Regions from separate parts of the Streptomyces sp. NPDC031365 genome, predicted to be linked through region 1. Evidence: riboswitches for the same ligand, from Rfam matches in the RefSeq annotation. Region 1 holds a riboswitch; the other holds the start of a gene.
The links. A riboswitch is a leader RNA that binds a small molecule or an ion and turns the genes downstream of it on or off. The one in region 1 is predicted to bind cobalamin.
Positions count from the first base shown of each region.

Region 2: linked by a shared signal. The riboswitch ahead of ACZ5C2_RS20945 (CbtB-domain containing protein) and the one ahead of ACZ5C2_RS12130 (energy-coupling factor ABC transporter permease) in region 1 are both predicted to bind cobalamin.

Region 1 is NZ_JBVIIM010000006.1:40,104-47,400, forward strand. It holds gene ACZ5C2_RS12105 (ABC transporter ATP-binding protein) at 1-52, opposite strand, end outside; gene ACZ5C2_RS12110 (ABC transporter ATP-binding protein) at 45-1,052, opposite strand; gene ACZ5C2_RS12115 (ABC transporter permease) at 1,133-2,038, opposite strand; gene ACZ5C2_RS12120 (ABC transporter permease) at 2,080-3,048, opposite strand; gene ACZ5C2_RS12125 (ABC transporter substrate-binding protein) at 3,069-4,655, opposite strand; cobalamin riboswitch at 4,858-5,040, shown strand; gene ACZ5C2_RS12130 (energy-coupling factor ABC transporter permease) at 5,071-5,781, shown strand; gene ACZ5C2_RS12135 (energy-coupling factor ABC transporter substrate-binding protein) at 5,778-6,227, shown strand; gene cbiQ (cobalt ECF transporter T component CbiQ) at 6,234-6,983, shown strand; gene ACZ5C2_RS12145 (energy-coupling factor ABC transporter ATP-binding protein) at 6,980-7,297, shown strand, end outside.
Region 2 is NZ_JBVIIM010000014.1:12,804-20,100, reverse strand. It holds gene ACZ5C2_RS20965 (PA domain-containing protein) at 1-634, opposite strand, end outside; gene ACZ5C2_RS20960 (metal-sensitive transcriptional regulator) at 932-1,249, shown strand; gene ACZ5C2_RS20955 (heavy metal translocating P-type ATPase) at 1,466-3,748, opposite strand; gene ACZ5C2_RS20950 (heavy-metal-associated domain-containing protein) at 3,863-4,150, opposite strand; cobalamin riboswitch at 4,299-4,453, shown strand; gene ACZ5C2_RS20945 (CbtB-domain containing protein) at 4,485-4,721, shown strand; gene ACZ5C2_RS20940 (CbtA family protein) at 4,732-5,481, shown strand; gene ACZ5C2_RS20935 (cupredoxin domain-containing protein) at 5,548-5,871, opposite strand; gene ACZ5C2_RS20930 (DUF5134 domain-containing protein) at 6,205-7,077, opposite strand; gene ACZ5C2_RS20925 (hypothetical protein) at 7,289-7,297, opposite strand, start outside.

The sequences.
Region 1 (7,297 bases):
CGACGGGGGCGCGCCGGTCGTAGCCGGCGGTGACGGCGTGCAGTTCAAGCACGGATGTCCTCCCGGGTGCGGGCCGGGACCGGGTGGTGGCAGGCGACCGGGCCCGTGAGGGGCGGGAGTGTCGCACAGGTGTCCGTGACGCGGTCGCATCGGGGGGCGAAGGCGCAGCCGACGGGGAGACTGCCGAGTTCGGGAGGCAGTCCGGGAAGGGGCAGGAAGGACCTCTCGGGGAGAGCCTCCAACAGGCCTCTGCTGTAGGGGTGACGAGGGCCCGGGAGGCCGAAGAAGGCGTCCGCCTCGGCCAGTTCCACTATGCGGCCGGCGTACATGACCGCCACGCGGTCGGCCATGCGTTCCGCCGCCGCCAGGTCGTGCGTGATCAGCAGCAGGGCACGGTCGGCGTCGACGTGGCGGCGCAGTTCGTCGACCGTGCGGTCCACGAGGTCGCGGTCCAGGCCGGTGGTCGGTTCGTCGGCGAGCAGCAACGGGGCCTCGCCGATCAGCGCCAGGGCGGTTGCGGCTCGCTGGGCGAGTCCGCCGGAGAGTTCGTGGGGGTGGCGGTCGAGGTGGTCCGCGGGGAACTCGGCGCGCTTCGCCGCCCGTTCGGCGGCCGCGCGCCGAGCCTGGCGTCCGCGCGTGCCGGTGAGCCGGACGATCGCCTCCTCCATCTGGGACCGGATCGTGCGCACGGGAGTGAGGTGCGCGGCAGGGCTCTGCGGGATGAGGCCGATGCGGCGGCCGCGTACGGTGCGGGCGAGGGTGCGTTCGTCGGCGGTGAGCAGGTCGAGGTCGCCGAGTCGGGCGTGGCCGGCGGTCTGCGCGTTGGCGGGGAGCAGGCCGAGCAGGGCGGAGGCCAGCACGGACTTGCCGCAGCCGCTCTCGCCGATCAGGGCCAGGCACTCCCCCGGCGCCACGTCGAAGTGCGCGTCGGTGACAGCGGCGATCCGGCGGCCACCCGGCAGCAGGAAGCGCACGGACAGTCCGCGGACCGACAGGACGGGAGGCCGCTCGGTCGTTCCGGCATCTGTCGACGGCGCGGGAGGTCGCTCCAGCGCCACCACATCGGCCGACGGCACGGCAGATCGCTCAGGCGCCACCACATCGGCCGGCTGGTCGGGAGGTCGCTCGGTCGTCACAGCATCAGCTCCGATCGGCGGCGGGGGTTGATCCGCTCCCGCCAGACACCGGCGAGGCCGGCGACGGCCAGGGTGGGGATGATCAGGAAGAGGCCGGGGAAAAGGGCGGGCCACCACTGTCCGGCGAGCAGGGAGCCGCGGGCCCCCTGGATGAGGGTGCCGAGGCTCGCGGTGTGGGTGGGCAGGCCGAGGCCCAGGAAGGACAGGGCCGATTCGTGCCACATGGCGTGCGGGACCATCAGAACGGCGGCGAGACCGGCCTGGGGCAGGACACCGGGGAGCAGGTGGCGGAACGTGACCCGCCACCGGGACGCGCCGCCGGAGACGGCCGCGTCGATGTGGGGGCGGGACCGCAGCGAGAGGATTTCGGCGCGGACGATGCGGGCGGTGGACAGCCAGTGGGTGAGGGCGACGGAGATCACCACCGGCCAGACGCCCGGCCGGAACATGGCGACGATGAAGATGCCGAGCAGCAGGTGCGGGACGGAGGACAGGGTGTCGACCAGGCGCATGACCAGGCGGTCGGCCCAGCCGCCGAGCGCACCTGCGGTGGCGCCGACGGCGGTGCCGATCACGGTGGCGGTGAGCGCGGCCACCAGGCCCACCAGCAGCGACACCCGGAGCCCGTAGACGCAGCGCAGCAGCAGGTCGCGGCCCACGTCGTCGGTGCCGAAGGGGTGGGCCCAGCTGGGCGGCAGGAGTTCCGCCGCCAGGTCGACGGCCTGCTCGTCGAGCTGGGCCAGGGGCGGTACGAGCAGGGCCGCGAGGACCGTCAGTGCGACCAGGACGGCGGAGACGCGCAGGCGGAGGGTGTGGGTGGAGCGGCGGGCGGTGCCGTGCGAGCGCCACGCCGGCGGGGTCGCGTACTCGGCGTCCGTCTTCACGACGGCGTCCGTCTTCACGACGGCGTCCGTCTTCACGACGGTGGTGTCAGCCACGGGAGTCACATCTCATTCAGCTTCACCCTCGGGTCGATCAGTCCGTAGAGCAGGTCGGCGAGCAGGTTTCCGGCGAGGACGGCAGCGGTGGCGAGGGTGGTGAGCGCGGCCAGCAGCGGGAAGTCGACGGCGGTGGCCGCCTCCACGGTGGCCGAGGCGATACCCGGCCAGCTGAAGACGCTCTCCACCAGCAGTGCGCCGGTGATGAGTTCGGGGACGCGGGAGCCGATCAGGGTGAGCACGGGCAGCAGTCCGGAGCGCAGGGCGTGGCCGAGCAGTACGGTGCGTTCGCTCAGGCCGCGGGCCCGGGCTCCGCGTACGGGGTCCTCCGCGAGGGCGTCGCCGACGCCCTGACGGACGTACAGGACGAACCAGGGCAGCTGGGAGACGGCGAGGACGCCGGCGGGCAGGATCAGGTGACGCGCGACCTGGCCGGCGGTGGCGTGGTCGCTGCCCGTGTCGGTGAGGCCGCCGGCCGGGAGGACGTCCAGCTTGAGGGCGAACAGCCAGACGGCGAGCAAAGCGATCCAGAAGACCGGCGCCGCCTCCAGGGAGTACGCGAGGGAGGTGACCGTACGGTCGAGGAGGGAACCGGGGCGGCGGGCGGCGAGCACGCCGAGCACGGTGCCGAGCAGCACCGCGACGGCGAACGCGACGGCGCACAGCAGCGTCGACCAGACCAGGCGTTCGCCGATGACCTCGGCCACGGGCCGGCGCATGACGGTGGACAGGCCCAGGTCGCCGCCGAGCACGGAGGTCAGCCAGTCCCACCAGCGGGCGGTGAACGGCCGGTCCGCGCCGAGGTTCTCCCGCAGCCGGTCCAGGGTCTCCTGGTCGGCGCCGAGCGCGGCGGTGCCCGCGTAGGCCTTGACGGGGTCGAAGGGGGATGCGGCGGCCACGGCGAACACGCCGAAGGTGACGACGAGGAGCACCGGCACGGCGTACAGGGCGCGCCGTGCCGTGAGCCGTGCCATCGATCCCCAGAGGGCGCGGGTCATGCCTGGGGCTGCCAGTCCTCGACGTTCCACCAGGGACCGCCGGCGAAGCCGTGCTCGTGCGGTTCGGTCTGGGTGGTGAGGTCCTTCCAGCGGTCCTCGAGGACGTACATGTGGTCGATGTGGGTGAGGAAGGTGTAGCCGGGGTCCTTCACCAGCGCGCGCTGGAGGTCGTCGTAGGCGGCCTCGCGGGTCCGGGGGTCCAGGCTGCGGCGGCCGGTGTCCAGGGCCTCGTCCACGGCCGGGTTGTCGTAGCGGGCCATGTTGTTGAAGCCGTTCCCGGCGAGGGAGGAGTGCAGCAGGGTGTGGAGGCCGAAGTCGGGGTCGCCGGTGCTGCCGAAGCCGGCGAGGACGGCATCGTGCTTCATACGGGGTTCGATGACCTCCCAGGTGGCGCTCTCGACCTTGACGTCGATGCCGGTCTTCTTGGCGTCGGAGGCGTAGGCGAGGGCGTGGTCCTGGCGGACCTTGTCACCGGAGGGGTAGTACAGGGTGAAGCGGGCGGGGCGGCCGTCCTTGGCGCGGATGGCGTCCTTCCCGGGCTTCCAGCCGGCTGTGTCCAGTACGCGCCCGGCTTGGGCGAGGTCCTGGGGCCGCTCGATGTCCTCGGCGAACCAGGGGTCGTCGAGGGGCAGGGGGCCGTAGGCGGGGCGGCCGGCACCGTCGAGGACCGTGTCGACCATGGCCCGGCGGTCCACGGCGAGGTCGAGGGCGCGGCGGATCGCGAGGTCGCCGGTGACGGGGTTGCCGGTGGGGAGGGTGACCGCGCGGAAGTCGTACGACGTGGCCCGGTAGGTCTTCTTGCCGTCGTCGTTCTCGAAGGTGGCGGCGAGGTTCGGCGGGAGGGTCGCGCCGTCGAGGTCACCGGAGCGCAGCCGGGTGGCGCGGACGTCGTCGTCGGCGACGATCGCCATGGTGAGCCTTTTCACCTTCGGCGCACCGCCCCAGTACTCCGGATTGGCCTCGAAGGTGAGCTTTTCGCCCTTGCTCCAGCCGGTGAGTACGTACGGTCCGGTACCGACCGGCTCGGTGTTGAAGGCGCCCGTGTTGGGATCCTGCCTTCCGGCGATGTGCTCGGGGACGATGGGCAGGACCGTGCGGGCGGCGAAGCCCGCGTAAGGGCGGTCGAGGGTGAAGACGACCTTGTCCTCGCCGTCCGCCTCGACCTCCTCGAGGGCGGCCAGTTCACTCCGGGCGGTGTTGTTGGTCTCGTCGGCCAGAACCGTGCGGTACGTGAACACCACGTCGTCGGCGGTCAGCGGCTCACCGTCGCTGAACTTCACGCCGTCACGCAGGGTGTACGTGTAGGTGCGGCCGCCGTCGGTGATCTCGGGGAGCGTCTTCGCCAGCGCGGGCTCGAGGCCGAGGTCGGCGTTCCGGGCGAGGAGTCCGTCGAAGATCTTGGAGTTGCCGTCCTTGCCGTAACCGAGCAACGGGCTGAGGGTGTCCGGTTCGGTGGAGACCCCGATCACCACGGACTCGGCGTCCGCGCCGCCGTCCGCGCTGCCGCTGCCCGGCGCCGAGCAGGCGGTGACCACCGCGGCCAACGCCACCGCGGCCGCGCCCCGTATTCGTCGGGTCGTCATCGAACCTCACATCCCTATTGCTTAACTATCGCTGTTGCATATTAGTTGCAGCAAGGTTCTGCCCATGACGGCGGCCCTCCAGTCCTCCGCCCCGGCGGGCGACACGATGCGCGTCAAGTCCGCAGGTGCACGCCGGGCCACGAGCCTCCGGGCGCCGTCCGCGCGCCCCTGGTGACCGCTTGTCACCGGCCCGGTCCGGGCACTACTGTCACCACGCCTTGGTGACGGGAAATCGGTGCGATACCGGTGCGGCCCTCGCCACTGTGATCGGGAAGTCCGGCTCCGGCCCTCACGGGCAGCCACTGGGTTCTTCGGAACCCGGGAAGGCGGAGCACGGGCGGTGGTACCCGTCAGCCAGGAGACCGGCCAAGGCGCGTCAACCATCCACGAGGTGCTGGAGAGGGTCTGCTGAGCCATGCACATTGCCGAGGGTTTTCTGCCTCCGGTGCACGCGGTCGCCTGGGGCGTCGCGTCGGCGCCGTTCGTCGTCCACGGAGCCCGGTCACTCATCCGTGAAGTCAGGGAACATCCCGAGAGCACCCTGCTGCTGGGCGCGTCGGGAGCGTTCACGTTTGTCCTGTCCGCACTGAAACTTCCGTCCGTGACGGGGAGTTGCTCCCACCCGACCGGCACGGGACTCGGCGCGATCCTGTTCCGGCCGCCGGTCGTGGCGGTGCTGGGCACCATCACGCTGCTGTTCCAGGCGCTGCTGCTCGCCCACGGCGGGCTGACCACGCTCGGCGCCAACGTCTTCTCGATGGCGGTCGTCGGCCCGTGGGCCGGGTACGGCGTCTACCGGCTGCTGCGCCGGTACGGCCTGCCGCTGATGGGTGCCGTGTTCTGCGGCGCGTTCGTCGCCGACCTGTCGACGTACTGCGTGACGAGCGTGCAGCTGGCGCTCGCCTTCCCCGACCCGGGCAGCGGATTTCCGGGCGCCCTGGGCAAGTTCGGCTCCGTCTTCGCCGTGACGCAGATTCCGCTCGCGGTGAGCGAGGGACTGCTGACCGTACTGGTGATGCGCATGCTGGTGCAGTCGAGCAGGGGTGAACTGACCCGGCTCGGGGTGCTCGTGACAACGGTGGGTGTCCGCAAGCCGGCGGAGCGGGCCGGGGCGGTGACCCGATGAGCCGCAACGCGAAGATCAACAGCCTGCTGCTGCTTCTCGTCGCCGCGCTGGCGGTGCTGCCACTGGTGCTCGGGCTCGGCGACCACAAGGAGGAGCCGTTCACGGGTGCGGACGCCGAGGCGGAGACGGCGATCACCGAGATCGACCCGGAGTACGAACCGTGGTTCTCGCCCCTGTACGAACCGCCGTCCAGGGAGGTCGAGTCGGCGCTGTTCGCCCTCCAGGCGGCGATCGGCGCGGGCGTCCTCGCCTACTACTTCGGACTGCGGCGTGGGCGGCGGCAGGGCGAGGCGCGGGCGCTGGAGCGGGCGCTGGAGCAGCCGTCGGAGCAGCCGCGGGAGCAGCCGGGGGAGCAGCCGGGGGGCGAGGCCGGCCCTCGCCCCGGCACGGACGCCGGGGCCGGTGCGGGCGACGGCGGCGGCTCCACGTCCGCGTCGCGGGGCTGAGCCTTCGTGCTGTCGATCGACGCGGCGGCGCACAGCAGTCGCTGGCGCCGCCGTCATCCCGTGGACAAAGCTGTGCTGGGACTCGGTCTCACCGTGCTCGCGATCTCGCTGCCCCCCTGGCCGGGCGCGGCCCTGGTGCTGGTGTCGGCGCTCGTGGCGCTGCTCGGCCCGGCGGGCGTGCCCGGGCGGCGGCTGTGGCGGGCGTACCGGGTGCCGCTGGGCTTCTGCCTCACGGGAGCACTCACACTGCTGGTGCAGGTGGGCGGTCCGGGCGGGTTCGTGGCACCGGCCGACGACGGGCCGCTGCGTGCCGGGGAGTTGTTGCTCCGCACGTCGGCGGCCTCCCTCGGAGTACTGCTGTTCGCGTTCACCACCCCGATGTCGGATCTGCTGCCGCGCCTGGTGCGCGCCGGGGTGCCCGCGCCGCTCGTGGACGTGGCGCTGGTGACGTACCGGATGAGCTTTCTGCTGCTGGACTCGGTGCGCCGGATCCATCAGGCGCAGGCGGCCCGGCTCGGGCACACCACCCGGGCCGCGACCTGGCGTTCGCTCGGCGGACTCGGGGCCACCGCGTTCGTCCGGTCCTTCGACCGGGCATCGCGGCTGCAGTCGGGGCTCGCCGGACGCGGCTATGACGGCACCCTGCGCGTACTGGTGCCCGAGGCCCGTGTCTCCGTGCGGTTCACGGCGCTGAGCGTGACCCTCCTGGCGGCATTGACCGCCCTCACCCTCGTACTGGAAAGGCCGTTGTCATGACGGAGCCCGTGCTGGTGACCCTGCGGGGTGCGTCCTTCGCGTACGAGGACGGCCCTCCCGTGCTCAGCGGCCTCGACTTCGAGGTGCGCGAGGGGCGCGCGCTGGCCCTGCTGGGGCGCAACGGCAGTGGCAAGACGACGCTGATGCGACTGCTCAGCGGTGGACTGCGGCCCGACAGAGGTGAGTTGACCGTCGACGGCAAGGTGGTGCGGTACGACCGGAAGGGGCTGACGGCGCTGCGGACCACCGTGCAACTGGTGGTGCAGGACCCCGACGACCAGTTGTTCGCCGCGTCCGTCGGCCAGGACGTGTCG
Region 2 (7,297 bases), on a different contig from region 1:
CTTTCCGGCCCGCGTCCCACGCGAACACGCTGTGGATCTGGCGGGCGGTCTCCGTCGTCTCGCCGTCCAGCGTGAAGTCGCCGACGCCCTCAGCGAGTGCCTTCGGCTTGGTGGGGTCGGTGACGTCGTAGATGTTCATGCCGCCGACGCCGGTCTCGCCACAGATCTCGTTGTTGCTGACGAGCACGTCACCGTTGAAGGACGGCGTGGAGAGGTGCACCGTCTGGATGCCCTCGCCGGGGGCGCTGCCCGCCGGGGCCGGGATGAAGCCGACTTCCTTGGGCTTGCTGGGCTTTCGGATGTCGACGACGTACACGCCGGTGTTGTCGCAGCCGACGCCGCCCCAGGAGGCGAGGTAGGCGTAGCCCTTGTAGACGCCGACGTCGGCGATCTTGCCTTCGACGACATTGCTCAGCTTGAGCTTGCTGACCAACCGGACGTTCTTCTCAGCGGCCGGCAGATGTCCGTCGCTCCCGCCATGCTGGTCGTGGCCGTGGGTGGCCGCCGCGTTGTCGATAGCCCCGTCGGATGCCGAGACGCCGTCGTGTGCCTGTGCGGAACCGGCGAGAGCGGTCGTGGCGAAGAGCATCGCCGCGAGCGCGCCCACGCCGGTATGTCTGTGGGCCTTGCGCATGCTGGACCTCCACTCGTGCGGCCGGGGTGACCGGCCCGAAACGAGGTGATGCCGGTCACCAGCTGACCGGCATCGCGAAGGTACTTAGTACGGTGATCAACCGTAAAGGCCTTTAACGTGATCGTGTTTTGCGGGACTTGGGCCTGAGCGTGGTACGCGTGGGAGTCGTCGAGCGGGTGATGGGTGGCAGGTCTCCTGCGGGCCGGCAATGTCTCCTGCGGGTCGGCGCGACGAACACCGAGACACAGTTCACGTTCGCTCCCTGCCCGAAGCCGCCGGGGAATACTGTTGGGGCGTATGGACCAGCAGGAACAGGCCGAGGCCGAGCAGGCATCGCCGGGCTATCACGAGGGCAAGGACGCCGTCCTCAAGCGGCTCCGCCGCATCGAGGGCCAGGTCCGTGGCCTGCAGCGCCTGGTTGAGGAGGACCAGTACTGCATCGACGTCCTCACTCAGGTCGCGGCGACCACCAAGGCGCTCCAGGCGGTGGCGATGCAACTGCTGGAAGATCACCTCGGGCACTGCGTCCAGGACGCCATTACCGCCGGGGGAGACGAGGCACAAGACAAGGTGGCGGAGGCTGCGCGGGCCGTCGCCCGGCTGCTGCGTACCTGATCCCGGCCCAGTTGCTCGACCCCCAAGGTGCACCCGTTGACATCTGCGCGATGTTGCCGATGGGCAGGGGGAGCGCGCTGGAAGTGCGTGGGGCGGCACGAAGGGGGCTTCCGGCACGCTCGGGGCTGAGCCGTCGAGCCCGAGCGACGGGCTCTACATCGAGGCGCCCGGCCTCATCGGACCGGGCGCCTCAGCCGAAGGGGCAATGCCTCGTGGCTATTTGAAGGACCGCAGCCGCAGGCTGTTGGTCACCACGAACACCGACGAGAAGGCCATTGCGGCTCCCGCGATCATCGGGTTGAGCATGCCGGCGGCGGCGAGCGGCAGCGCGGCGACGTTGTAGCCGAAGGCCCAGAAGAGATTGCCCTTGATGGTGGCGAGGGTCCGGCGGGACAGGCGGATCGCGTCCGCGGCCACCCGGAGGTCGCCGCGTACGAGGGTCAGGTCGCCTGCCTCGATCGCCGCGTCCGTGCCGGTGCCCATGGCCAGGCCCAGGTCGGCGGTGGCGAGGGCGGCCGCGTCGTTGACGCCGTCGCCGACCATCGCGACCGAACGGCCCTCGCCCTGCAGTTGCTTGACCACTTCCACCTTGTCCTCGGGCAGGACCTCGGCGATCACCTCGTCGATGCCCACGGAACGGGCGACCGACTCGGCGACGAGTTGGTTGTCACCGGTCAGCAGGACGGGCTTCAGGCCGAGCGCGCGCAGTTCGGCCACGGCTGCGGCGCTGGTCTCCTTGACAGCGTCGGCGACGGTGAGGACACCGCGCGCCTCGCCGTCCCACGCGACGGCGACCGCCGTACGCCCCTCGGCCTCCGCCGCGGCCTTTGCCTCGGCCAGCTCCCTGGGCAGCTCGATGACCCACTCCTTGAGGAGCTTCTCGCGGCCGACGAGCACCGCGTGACCGTCGACCACGCCCTGGACGCCGAGGCCGGCGACGTTCTCGAAGTTCTCCGGCACCGGCAGGCTTCCGACTCGCTCAGCGGCCCCGGCGGCGATGGCCTGGGCGATCGGGTGCTCGGAGGCGTGTTCCAAGGCGCCGGCCAGCCGCAGCAGTTCGTCCTTGTCCGTACCCGGTGCGGGGAGCACGTCCTGGAGCTGCATCCGGCCGGTGGTGACGGTGCCGGTCTTGTCCAGGACGACGGTGTCGACGCGGCGGGTTGACTCGAGGACTTCGGGGCCCTTGATGAGGATGCCGAGCTGGGCGCCGCGGCCGGTGCCGACCATCAGCGCGGTCGGGGTGGCCAGGCCCAGCGCGCACGGGCAGGCGATGATCAGGACCGCGACGGCGGCGGTGAAGGCGGCGGTGGCGTCACCGGTGACGAACAGCCAGGTCAGCAGAGTGCCGAGGGCAAGGAGGATGACCACGGGGACGAAGACAGAAGAGATCCGGTCGGCGAGGCGCTGCACCTCGGCCTTGCCGTTCTGGGCGTCCTCGACGAGCTTCGCCATCCGGGCGAGTTGTGTGTCGGTGCCGACCCGGGTCGCCTCGACGACCAGGCGGCCGCCCGCGTTCACGGTCGCTCCGGTGACGGAATCGCCCACAGTCACGTCCACCGGGACGGACTCGCCGGTCAGCATAGAGGCGTCCACCGCCGAGGAGCCCTCGACGACGGTCCCGTCGGTGGCGACCTTCTCTCCGGGTCGTACGACGAAGCGGTCACCGACGGCCAACTGCGCGACAGGGATGCGTACTTCCTTGCCGCCCCGCAGCACCGCGACGTCCTTCGCGCCCAGCTCCAGCAGCGCCCGCAGCGCCGCGCCCGCCTTGCGCTTGGACTTCGCCTCCAGATAGCGCCCGGCGAGGATGAACGTGGTCACCCCGGCCGCGGCCTCCAGGTAGATGGAGGAGGAGCCGTCCCCACGGGAGATGGTGAACTCGAAGCCGTGCCGCATACCCGGCATCCCGGCGTGACCCCAGAACAGCGCCCACACCGACCAGCCGAGCGCGGCGAGCGTACCGATGGACACCAGGGTGTCCATGGTCGCGGCGCCATGCCGGGCGTTGGTCCAGGCGGCCTTGTGGAAGGGGAACGCGCCCCACACGACGACCGGCGCGGCCAGCGTCAGCGAGAGCCACTGCCAGTTGTCGAACTGCAGGGCCGGGACCATCGCCATCAGGACCACGGGCACGGTGAGCACCAGCGACACGTACAGCCGCTGCCGCAGTGACAGGAGCTCGCCGTCCGCCGCCGGAGCGGCCTCACCATCGCCCCCGTCGGCGGTGGCGGACGCGGGCGGAGGCGGCTCCTCGGCGGTGTAGCCGGTCTTCTCGACGGTTGCGATGAGGTCGGCGACCTCGATGCCGTCCGTGTAGGAGACCCTTGCCTTCTCGGTGGCGTAGTTGACGGTCGCTGTGACGCCGTCCATGCGGTTGAGCTTCTTCTCGATACGGGCCGCGCACGACGCGCACGTCATGCCGCCGATCGAGAGCTCGACCGCGGAGGGGGGCGTGGGTGCCGTGTCGGGGACTGCCTTCTCGGGAGCCGTGCTGGTCATGTGCGTATCTCCAGGGGGAGGCCGGGACGTACAGCGTCCGTATCAGCGGAGCGATACGTCCCGGCGCGGGGAGGAATTCGCGTGTCCGAGGCCCGTGGGCCCCCGACTGAGCTGTCAGGCGCGGCCGACGAGCTCGTAGCCCGCCTCGTCGACGGCGGCGCGGATGGCCGCCTCGTCGAGCGGGGCGGCGGAGGTGACGGTGACCTCGCCGGTCTTGGCGACGGCCTGGACCGCGGTGACGCCGTCCAGCGCGGAGATCTCCTTCGAGATCGCGCCTTCGCAGTGGCCGCAGGTCATGCCGGACACCTTGTAGACGGCGGTGACGCCGACGCCCTGGACGTCGACCGTGGTGCCGGAGCCGCAGGAGCCACAGCAGGAGCTGGTGTTCGTCTCGGTGGTCATGGCTTCTTCCTCGGGTCTGGATGCGTGGGTCATTTCCGGGAGGGACGCCGCTTCCCTGACCCTCCCGGCCGATAACAACACTATACCCCCTAGGGGTATTCCGGTACCTGTGATGCCGCTCACGCGATCTGTTTGAAACGGGCCCGAATAGCTAATTTACTTAGTAGGCGCGTCGCGACCTGCGACGACAACTTCACATCGAGGCGACGGTGAGCAGGAACCCGGTGAGAGTCCGGGACGGTCCCGCCACTGTGACCGGGGCTGCCCCGGGAGTCAGACACTGACCCGTCGTCCTCCTGAACGGCGGGGCGTGTGCACCCCGCGAGGAGGTTCCATGAGTGCTTCGGCGGCTCCACAGGTACGACCGGCCGCTGGCCTGGTCGTCCATCCGCTGCGAGACGGGCTGATCGCTGCCGCGGCAGTGATCGTCGCCCTGGTCGCGCTGGACGCGGTCTTCCTCGACCAGGGCGCGCTGCTGTCGCCGGTGCTGGGCAAGGTCGCGACATCCGCCAACTACGTCCACGAGTTCGCCCACGACGGTCGGCACCTCCTCGCCGGCCCTTGCCACTGAGGGAGCGTTCGTGACGTCACTTCTGTCCCTGCTCGGGCGCGGTGCCCTCGCAGGCGGAGCCGCCGGCGTGGTCAGCGGAGGATTCTCGTGGCTGCTGGCCGAGCCGCTGTTGGACAAGGCGGTACGGCTGGAGGCGGCCCGCGAGGAGGCGAGCGGCGGTTCGGCCGCGGCGGAGGTCTTCTCCCGTTCCACTCAGCACGCGGGTCTGCTGGTGGCCGCCGTCCTCACCGGAGCGGCGATTGGGACCCTCTTCGCCGTCGTGTACGCGATCCTGCACCGCCGGGATCCGGACGCTGAGCCCTGGCGGCGGTCGTTGATGCTGGCGGGCGCCGGCTTCACTGGGGTCTGGCTGCTGCCCTTCCTCCGCTATCCCGCCAACCCGCCAGGCGTGGGCGATCCGGGAACGATCGACACCCGCGTCAACGCATGGCTCGCGGCCATAGGGATCGGCGTGATCGCCGTCGCCCTGGCCTGGCGTCTCCAGGGGTGGCTGGCGGAGCGCGGCCGTTCCGCACCGCAGCGTCAGCTGGCCGTGACGGCCATCATGCTGGCCGCGCTGGCGTCGCTGTTCGCGCTGCCGGACAACCCTGACGCGGTGACCGCCCCCGCCACGCTGGTGTGGGACTTCCGGGTGCTCTCGGCCGCGTCCATGGGTCTGCTCTGGGGTGGGCTGGCCGTGGGCTTCGGGCTTCTCGGGGTGCGGGCCTCCCGCCCTTGGGCGGCGGGCATGACCGGCGCGCCGGCCGCGCCTGCCTCTTGACACCGCGACTGTGACCTCGGTCGGCGTCCGTGCGGGGCACGGGCGCCGGTCGAGGTTCTGGACGGCTCAGCGGACGACCAGAGTGCCTGTCATGTTCGGGTGGAGGGTACAGACGAAGCCGTAGCGACCGGCCTGGGAGGGAGCGGTGAACGTCCCGGAATCTCCGCCGGAGATGTTCCCGGTGTCGAAGGCGTCGCCTTCCGTGGCTGTGACGGTGTGGGCGGCGGAGTCCTTGTTGGCCACGGTGATCTTCTCGCCGGGCCGTACTTCCGGATTCGCCGGGCTGAACGCGAAGTTCTCCATCGTGATGCTGGATGAGGTCGTGGCGGGTTCGTCGTCCCCGTCGGCACAGGCGGTCGCGAGCAGCAGGGCGGCTGTTGCTCCGAGCATCAACGGGACGGTACGCCCGCGAAGGCGTGAAGGCGACATCGGACCGGCCCCTTCGGACGGGCGCCCGCAAGCGGTCTGCGCTGGGGAACACGGAGTCCGAGACCGCCTGGGCGCGTGGATCGCGTGAGTCCATTGTCTCCGGCCCGGGTACTGAAGACGAAACGGCTTCGCATGCTGCGGGCCTGTGCTCGCTGAGCGCTACGGGTCTCTGCTGAGCGATACGAGTCCGTGCCGAGCCCACTCCGCGCGACCTGATGCCGAGGCCACCACGGCGCACGCGCGTGGCCCCTGGCGCGGCGTCTTCCTACCGGTCAGGGACGACTCGACCGGCCTTCACGCGGCCATCATCAGCAGCATCGCGGACATGGTTCCACCCATGCCGATATGGGCTGCCAGCGCCGCGTCCGGCGCGGCCCCGAGCTTGCGGCGCCGTCCATGGCCCGACCGCTGGCCCATCCTGGTCCTGTCCCACACCGAGAGCGTCAGCGACGCCAGGTAGACGAGCACTGTGTCCGGCATGGCGAGCAGCCAGCGGCTCCAGCCGGAGAGGGAGCCGGCACCCCGGCCGCTCCGCCTGGTGCCCCGGACCCTCGCCCACACGGATGCGCCGATCGACAGCAGGAAGTAGACGGCGAGGGCCGCGATCACGAACCGCCATACAGAACCGGACCCGGCGGAGGACCCGGCGTCAGCAGCGGCATTCGTCATGCCCGGCATGTCCATCCCATGCATGGATCCCGCCCCGTGCATGCCCTCCATGCCCTCCATCTCATGCGTGCCCGTCGCGCTCGCTGTGTTCTCCATGCCCGGCATGTGCGCCATGGAGTGCCCGCTGCCCAGCGCGAGCACCGGACCGGACGACGTGCTCGTCATGGCCAACGTCATGATCACCATGCCGAAGCTGCCGACGATGAGGTGCACCCAGTGACGGCCGTGCTTCCACCCGACCGCGCGCGTGTGTTTGACCGCCATCGCCACACCCCCGAGCCCGAGGACACCGAAGACCACGGCCCACCACATGCCGTAGCCCGCGTACCAGCCGACCGTCGCCGGCAGGGCCATGGCCGCCATACACAGCCCCATCAGCAGGTCGCCGCCCGCCGCGAACCGGATCTCACCGCTGGTGGTCACCACCCGGACCGCACTGACCGCGGCCACCAGGGCCGAGACCAACGCGATGACCCAACTGAGCGCAAGAATTCCCATTTCACCTTCCCGTTCGTCCGAGCTGGCGGGCCTGCGCTGCCGACGCCGCCTCGTCGTACGGAGCACCGCGAGGGGCGCTACCTGGGCATTAACTGCTAGTGCCCTTAGTACGTTTTGGAGCCGGAGGGTGTTCAGGTGGCCGGTGGGATTGCGTATCGCGGTCTGGTCGACGGCTTACAGGGGTGCCGAAACCGCCTGCGGTCGGACGGCCTCAACCAAA